Linked DNA regions of Candidatus Microthrix parvicella Bio17-1. The main gene of each other region encodes a partner of the protein of the gene in region 2 in a complex. Links are inferred from orthologs where the notes say so. Each region holds a gene or a part of one and is shown on either strand. Other genes may lie near its edges. The genes, in order: mfd and uvrA.

Region 1 (4,603 bases), 850 kb from region 2 along the record:
TCGTCTCGCCGTTCACGGTGGCGGCCGTGGTCTCTGCGGCCACGCCACAGCCGCTGAACGTCAGCGCACCGACGGCGACACAGGCGGTAAGTGTCCGGACTCGGGCGGGCGGGCTGATCAGCGACATGGTCAGAGGGGTTCCAGGCATGCAGGGGATGGTGCGCCCGCGATGGTAGCGCCGGCCGCCCCACCCGACCGATCGCCCGGCGAGCTACCGCTGCGAGCGCCGGGCACGGCGTTCGGCCACCCGCTTTGCTCGGGCCTCAGCCTCGGCGATGGCAGCTGGATCGCCGGGCGATGGGGCGGGTCTCCGATTTGGGGCCGGCGGCCGCGAGCCGATCGTGCTTCGCCGTCGCGGTGCCGTCGAGGCGTGACCGCCGGTGGGCCGGGGCAACGGAGGCGGCTCCGTGCCTTCGGGCGGCCAGAGCTGGGCGAACAGCGTGCCCAGGTCCTCGGTCAACCCGTGCCCGGCCCGCACCGGCACCTGGAGCTGCCCACCGCCCACCCCCGGGGTGGTGGCGGAACTGTTGGTGGACCGGGCCGGCTCCGCCTTGTACACGGCGCCCGAAAACGCGCGGTCGAGACGCATGTGTGCCGATGCGCCCAGCTCCACCGGCGCCAACACCGCCCGCAGCGGCGGACCCGAGAAGTCGGGGTTGCGGGTGGCGGTGCACTCGGTGATGCCGATGCGGGAGCATTCGGCTCGCACCCGGGCAACCGACAGCAGGGCCAGCGCCGGTTCGGGCGTTGGGCCAAACCGGTCGATCCATTCCGCTGCGATGTCGTCCACCTCCGCCTGGCTGGTGACCGTGGCCAAACGCCGATAGGCCTCGACACGCAGATCCTCCTGCGCGACGTAGTCGTCGGGCAGGTGCGCGTCGACCGGCAGGTCCAGCTTGATCTCGGCGGGTTGGCGCACCGGCTCGCCGGACAGTTCGGCGATCGCCTGGGTCACCATCTCGACGTACAGGTCGTAGCCCACCGCTGCGATGTGGCCGGACTGGCCGGTGCCCAACAGGTTGCCTGCGCCACGGATCTCGAGGTCACGCATGGCGATGCGGAATCCCGAACCAAGCTCGGTGCTCTCTCCGATGGTCTTCAGGCGCTCGTAGGCCTCCTCGGTCAGTTCACGATTGGGCGGGTAGAACAGGTAGGCGTAGGCCCGCTGGCCCGACCTGCCCACCCGCCCGCGGATCTGGTGCAATTGGCCCAACCCCAGCAGGTCGGCGCGCTCGACCACCAGCGTGTTCACCATGGGCATGTCGATGCCCGACTCGATGATGGTGGTGCACACCAGTACGTCGTAGTGGCCCTCCCAGAAGTCGAGCATCACCTGCTCAAGCGTGCCCTCGTCCATCTGTCCGTGCGCAACCGCGATGCGCGCCTCGGGTACCAACTCGGCCAGCTGGGAGGCCCGCCGGTCGATGTCCTCCACCCGGTTGTGGACGTAGAACACCTGACCCTCACGCAGCAGTTCGCGCCGGATCGCCTCCGCCACCGGCGCATCGTCGAACTCGCCGACGTAGGTGAGGATCGGCTGGCGTTCGGCGGGTGCGGTGTGCAGCAGTGACAGGTCTCGAATGCCGGTGAGGCTCATCTCCAGCGTGCGGGGGATGGGGGTGGCCGACAGGGTGAGCACGTCGACGCCCACCGACATCTCCTTGATGCGCTCCTTGTGGCTCACCCCGAAGCGCTGCTCCTCGTCAACGACCAGCAGCCCCAACTTGGGGATCGACACGTCTGCGCCCAGCAGGCGGTGGGTGCCGACCACCACGTCCACCTCGCCGGCGGCAAGCGCCTGCAGCACACGCTTGGCCTGGGCGGAGGTGAGGAATCGGCTGAGTACCTCAACCCGAACCGGAAACGGAGCGAAGCGCTCGCTGAACGTGGTGAAGTGTTGCGACGCCAACAGCGTGGTCGGCACCAGGATCGCGGCCTGGCGACCGTCCTGGACCGCCTTGAACACCGCCCGGAGGGCGATCTCGGTCTTGCCAAACCCGACGTCGCCGCACACCAGGCGGTCCATCGGACGGTCCGACTCCATGTCGGCCTTCACGTCGTCGATCGCCCGGTCCTGGTCCGGGGTTTCGGTGAACTCGAAGGCCTCCTCCAACTCGGTCTGCCAGGGCGTGTCGGGCGGATACGCGTGGCCCTCGCTTTGGGTGCGCAGTTGGTAAAGCACCACTAGTTCCTGTGCCACCTCGGCCACCTGGCTGCGCACCTTGGCCTTGGTGCGGGCGAAGTCCGAGCCACCCATACGCGACAGCGTGGGGGTGGATCCGCCGGTGTATTGCCGCACTGCGTCAATCTGGTCCGACGGCACGTACAGCTTGTCGGCACCTCGATATTCCAACAGCAGGTAGTCGCGGTCGACCGACGTGTTGTTGGGCCCCGGCAGGGAGCGGGTGACCATGCCCCCGTAGCGGGCCACCCCATGGTGGTGGTGCACCACGTAGGCGCCCGGCGCCAGGTCGGCGAAGAACGCCTGGGCATCACGCGACGCCTTACGTGGGGTCTTGGGCTTGCGGTGGGTTCGACGGCGCCCGGTCAGGTCCGATTCGGCCAGCACCGCCAGGCGGGCCTCGGACGCGATGAAGCCCTCGTGCAACGGTGCCACCGTCAGGTGACCACCGGGTCGGGCCAGCGTCAATCCTTCGGGATCGACGCCGGCGTCGTGCCGGGCAAGGGTCAGGCCGGAGTCACCCAACATCCCGTCGATTCGATCGAGCGAGCCTGCGTTGTGGGCGGCGACCACCACCCGGTAGCCATCGGCGAGCAACGACCCGAGCCGAGCGGTCAGGGCCTCGCCCCCGCCAACCGCAGTGGGCCACCGGTGGCTCTCCAGCACGGGCACGTCGGGACCCGACGCCGTGGCGAGCACCGACCAGGCGGGCGCCGCAGTGTGTGCCAACAGCCGGTCGAAGTGCAGGTGCAGACGACGGAGCGAGGCGCCGTCGGTGCCCCAGGTACGGGCGAGCGAATCGGCCAGGTCGGCCTCCTCCGCCAAGAGGTCGGCGCCCCGGTCGGCCAGTCGCTTGGGCTCCACCAAGAGCACCTGGGCGTCTGCGTCCAGCAGATCGAACAGCACGTGTTCGGTGTCGGTCAGCCACGGCAGCCACGACTCCATGCCGTCGAACGTCTCGCCGTCGGCCAGGCGCTGCCACTGCGCTGCGCCCCAGGGCTCGGCCGACACGAGCCTGGCGGCCCGCACGGCCACCTCCTCGGTCACCAACAATTCGCGGGCCGGGTGGATCTCCACCTCGGAGATCGAGGCCACCGAGCGTTGATCGCCCACCGAGAATTCGGTGAGTCGCTCAACCTCGTCGCCCCACAGATCGATGCGCACCGGCGAATTGGCCGTAGCCGGAAAAACGTCGACGATCGAACCTCGGACCGCCACCTCACCGCGGTGCTCCACCTGATACTCACGGCGATACCCCCACCCGACCAGTTCATCCACGAGTTGGGTCGAGTCGACCGTGTCGCCCACACCCACGATCACCGGCCGTGTCTCCTCGATGTGCGGGCCGAGCCGTTGCAACAGGGCGCGAATGGGTGCCACGACCACCCGGGGGCTGCGTGCAGGGTCGCCAAGACGCCACATGACCCGCATGCGGCGACCCATCGTTTCGGTCGACGGGCTCACCCGCTCAAAGGGCAACGTCTCCCAAGCCGGAAACCACTCAACCGCGTCGGGCCCCAACCACGTGCCCAGGTCGTCGCAGAGCGTCTCGGCCTCGGCCACCGTGGGCACGGCAACCACAATCGGCGAACGGCTGGAGGTCTCGGCGATTGCAGCGATGTAGGCCGCCCGCACCGCCTCGGGGACCGCCACCGTGGCGGCCGTCCGGCCCAGCGCATCACGCACCGACGGGTCGTCTCGAAGCAGCGCTGCCAGGGAGCTCAGGGGCACCCGGGGAGGATACTTGCGTGCTCCGGGAAGCACGCAGCCGTCATCGGGCCCACCGAAGGCCTGCGGAGGCCCGGCCTGTGTTACAACGCAGGCATGGAGATGCAACGGGTTGACGTCATCGTGGTTGGGAGCGGGTTCGGCGGATCGACCGCCGCACTCAGACTGACCGAGAAGGGGTACGACGTCACCGTGCTCGAGGCGGGCCAACGCTTCGACGAGTCCACGTACCCGGCAACCTCATGGCGGTTACGGCAGTTCCTCTGGGCGCCGGCGTTGCGGTGCTTCGGCATGCAGCGGATCTCGCTGCTGCGCAACGTCATGGTGCTCGCCGGGGCCGGCGTCGGCGGAGGTTCGCTGAACTACGCCAACACGCTGTACACGCCCAAGGATGCGTTCTACGACGACCCGCAGTGGGCGGACATCACCGACTGGAAACGTGAGCTCGCCCCGTTCTACGACCAGGCGTCCCGCATGCTGGGGGTCACCCGCTACAACCGGACGACCCCTTCCGATCGCGTGATGGCCAACGTCGCAACCCGGATGGGGGTGGGCGACACGTTCGGACCGACGCCGGTGGGGGTCTACCTGGGCACGCCGGGAGTGACCGAGAAGGACCCCTACTTTGGCGGGGTCGGCCCGGATCGCACCGGCTGCATCCACTGCGGCGAGTGCATGACCGGGTGTCGCCAC
Region 2 (3,685 bases):
CGCACTGCTGATCAACGGAGGCTCCCAGCTGGCCGGCATCTCCTGGAACCCACCGACCGGGCTCGGCGGACGACTCCGGGTGATCGCCGGAGGCAACGACTGGGTGTTGCCCGCCACCGCCACCGCCGATGTCGACGCCGGGCACCCGTTCGTCACGGCCGACGCAACCACCGGCCCCGACCCGCGGCGCCAGGACGCGCGAGGCCGGGTGGTCGGCAACACACAGGATGTCTGCGGCGTACTGAACATTCAGGAATGCACAATCGACCCGACGCTCAGCCACCAGATACCTCCAGAGACGGTCGCCGCCATCATGAGGGGCGCCGGACTCTTGAACCAGCAGGGTTAAGCGGGTTCGAGGCCCAGCATCGGGGCCAGGAATGCGCCGGTGTAGCTCCCGGGCACCTTGGCCACCTGTTCGGGAGTGCCCTCGGCCACCAGCGTGCCGCCGCCGTCACCACCCTCGGGACCCAGGTCGATCAGCCAGTCGGCCGACTTGATCACATCCAGGTTGTGCTCGATCACGACGACCGAGTTTCCGGATTCAACGAGGCGCTTCAGCACGATCAGCAGGCGGCGGGTGTCCTCGAAGTGCAACCCGGTGGTTGGTTCGTCCAGCAGGTACACCGTGTTGCCGGTGGAGCGTTTGGCCAACTCCGAGGCCAGCTTCACCCGCTGGGCCTCACCACCAGACAGTGTGGTGGCGGGCTGCCCAAGGCGAACGTAACCCAGGCCGACGTCCACCAGCGTCTCCAGATGGCGGGCGATCACCGGCTGGGCCTTGAAGAACTCCAGCGCCTCGTCGATGGGCAGGTTCAGCACCTCGGCGATGTTCTTGCCCTTGTAACGCACCTCGAGGGTGTCGCGGTTGTAACGGGCACCGCCGCACACCTCGCACGGCACGTAGACGTCGGGGAGGAAGTGCATCTCGATCTTCAAGGTGCCGTCGCCCGAACAGGCCTCGCAGCGGCCACCCTTGACGTTGAAGCTGAAGCGACCCGGCAGGTAGCCGCGCACCTTCGCCTCGGGGGTTCGGGCGAAAAGCTTACGGATGTGGTCGAACACCCCCGAATAGGTGGCCGGGTTGGACCGGGGGGTGCGCCCGATGGGCGACTGATCGATGTCAATCACCTTGTCGACGTGTTGCAGGCCCTCCACCTTTCGGTGGTGCCCCGGCGCCACCTTGGAGCCGTAGACGTGTTGCATCAACGAACGCATGAGGATGTCGTTGATCAGGCTGGATTTACCTGAGCCGGACACCCCGGTGATGCACACGAACGAGCTCAGGGGAATGCCGATGGTGAGGTTCTTCAGGTTGTGCTCGCGGGCGCCGACGATGCGCAGCCAACGGTCGCCGGGGGCTCGGCGCCGATCCGGCACCTCGATCATCATGTTGCCGGACAGGTACTGGCCGGTGAGACTCTTCTTGGACTTGAGGAGGCCCTTGACGGCACCGGCGTACACCACTTCGCCGCCGTGCTCCCCAGCGCCCGGGCCCACATCGACCACGTAGTCGGCCGCTCGGATCGTGTCCTCGTCGTGCTCGACCACGATCACCGAGTTGCCCAGGCCCCGAAGCCGTTCCAGCGTCTCGATCAACCGATGGTTGTCGCGCTGATGCAAGCCGATCGACGGTTCGTCCAGCACGTACAGCACACCGACCAGGCCGGAACCGATTTGGCTGGCGAGGCGGATGCGCTGGGCCTCGCCCCCGGACAGCGTGGCCGCCCCCCGGTGCAGGTTGAGGTAGTCGAGGCCGACGTCCACCAGGAAGCGAAGGCGCGCGTTGATCTCCTTGAGCACACGTTCGGCGATCAGCAGTTGCCGGTCGTCCAGCTTCATCACCGACAGGCGATCGGCTGCGTCCGAGATCGACATCGACGACAGGTCGTGCACGTTCAGGCCGTCCAGCGTGACCGCCAGCGCCAGCGGGTTCAGCCGGGCACCGTCACAGTGCGGGCAGGCAACCTGGCGCATGTAACTCTCGGCCTGCTCCCGCGCCCAGTCGCTGTCCGCCTCGCCGTGTCGCCGCCGCAAATACGGGATGGCCCCTTCGAAGTTCGCCTGGTAGCTGCGAGTGCGCCCATAACGGTTCTTGAACTGCACCTGCACCTTCTTGGTGGTGCCGTGCAACAGCGTTTTGCGAGCCTTGGCGGGCAGATCCTCCCACGGCGTGTTCAGGTCGATGTCGCGCTCCTCGCCCACCGCTTCCAACAACCGGTGGAAGAACTTGGCGTGTCCGGATGCCCACGGGGAGATCGCTCCCTGGGCCACCGTCAGCTCGGGGTCGGGCACCACCAGGTCGGCATCCACCTCAAACACCGTGCCCAACCCGTCACAGTGCTCGCACGCGCCGTAGGGCGAGTTGAACGAGAAGTTGCGCGGCGAGAGTTCCTCGAAGCTCTTGCCGTCGGAGGGACGCGACAGCTTCTCGGAGAACGTCAGCGTTTCCGGTTTGCCGTCCTTGGGCACCAGTTCGACCATGGCCAGGCCCTCGGCAAGCCGCAACGCGGTCTCCATCGAGTCGGTGAGGCGACGCTCGATGCCGTCGCGCAACACCAGACGGTCGACAACGACGTCGATGTGGTGGATCTCGTAGCGAGCCAGGCCGTTGTCAACGCCCAACGCCACCAGGTCGGCCAGTTCCTTGACCTCGCCGTCCACCCGCACCCGGACGAAGCCCTCCTTGGACAGATCGGCGAAGAGCTGTTCGTAGGTGCCCTTGCGTCCCCGAACCACCGGCGCAAGCACCTGGAATCGGGCTCCCTCCTCCAAGGTCAGGACCCGGTCGACGATCTGCTGGGGCGTCTGGCGCACCAGTTCCTCGCCGGTCTCAGGGTCGTGCGGCACGCCCACGCGGGCAAACAGCAGCCGCAGGTAGTCGTAGACCTCGGTGACCGTGCCCACGGTGGAGCGCGGGTTGCGTGACGCCGACTTCTGATCGATCGAGATCGCCGGCGACAGGCCCTCGATGAAGTCGACGTCGGGCTTGTCCATCTGGCCGAGGAACTGGCGGGCGTAGGCCGACAGCGACTCGACGTAGCGGCGCTGACCCTCGGCGTAGATCGTGTCGAATGCCAAAGACGACTTGCCCGAGCCCGACAGTCCGGTGAAGACCACCAGCTTGTCGCGGGGCAACTCCAGGTCGACATTGTGCAGGTTGTGTTCCCGGGCGCCTCGAATGCGAATGGTGTCTGCCACGAGGCTGCACACTACTACCGCCACCCAGTCGGGGAACACCTGTTCGCAACCGGTTGGGGTTCCATCCGGCGCGATGGCACCACCCGCCCCTACTTCTCAGCCCTACCATGGCCCACATGGACTTCGACCATTCCGAACGTGCCCACATCGTCATGGAGCAGGTGGAGCGCTTCATCCGCGAACGCGTGGTCCCCAACGAGGCCACCTATCAGGAACAACTGACGGGAAGTCCCGACTGGACCCGGTGGCGCGTGCCACCGATCGTCGAACAACTCAAGGGGCAGGCAAAGGAGTTGGGACTGTGGAACCTGTTCCTCCCAGACGAGACCCACGGTGCCGGGCTGAACAACCGTGACTACGCCCCCGTCGCCGAGTTGACCGGCCGCAGCTTTCTCGCTCCGGAGGTGTTCAACTGCGCCGCACCCGACACCGGCAACGCGGAGGTGCTGGTGCAGTATGGATCGGAGCTTCAGAAAGAACAGTG

The links.
Region 1: the proteins of uvrA (region 2) and mfd are in contact, whole or in part, in a crystal structure (PDB 4DFC), measured with the Escherichia coli proteins. The link is inferred for Candidatus Microthrix parvicella Bio17-1 from one-to-one orthologs.

The regions. Positions count from the first base shown.
Region 1 is NZ_AMPG01000002.1:855,719-860,321, forward strand. Bases 12-4,309 are described here. They hold mfd (transcription-repair coupling factor), read right to left. Parts: upstream 3,914-4,309; coding sequence 212-3,913; downstream 12-211. Other genes in these bases: MPARV_RS0112105 (SurA N-terminal domain-containing protein), read right to left, coding at 12-148; MPARV_RS0112115 (FAD-dependent oxidoreductase), read left to right, coding at 4,007-4,309. Also shown: more of MPARV_RS0112105, read right to left, coding at 1-11; more of MPARV_RS0112115, read left to right, coding at 4,310-4,603. UniProt on the Escherichia coli protein: Couples transcription and DNA repair by recognizing RNA polymerase (RNAP) stalled at DNA lesions. Mediates ATP-dependent release of RNAP and its truncated transcript from the DNA, and recruitment of nucleotide excision repair machinery to the damaged site.
Region 2 is NZ_AMPG01000002.1:665-4,349, forward strand. The notes cover bases 146-3,525. They hold uvrA (excinuclease ABC subunit UvrA), read right to left. Parts: upstream 3,202-3,525; coding sequence 346-3,201; downstream 146-345. Other genes in these bases: MPARV_RS0108185 (acyl-CoA dehydrogenase family protein), read left to right, coding at 3,318-3,525. Also shown: more of MPARV_RS0108185, read left to right, coding at 3,526-3,685. UniProt on the Escherichia coli protein: The UvrABC repair system catalyzes the recognition and processing of DNA lesions. UvrA is an ATPase and a DNA-binding protein. A damage recognition complex composed of 2 UvrA and 2 UvrB subunits scans DNA for abnormalities.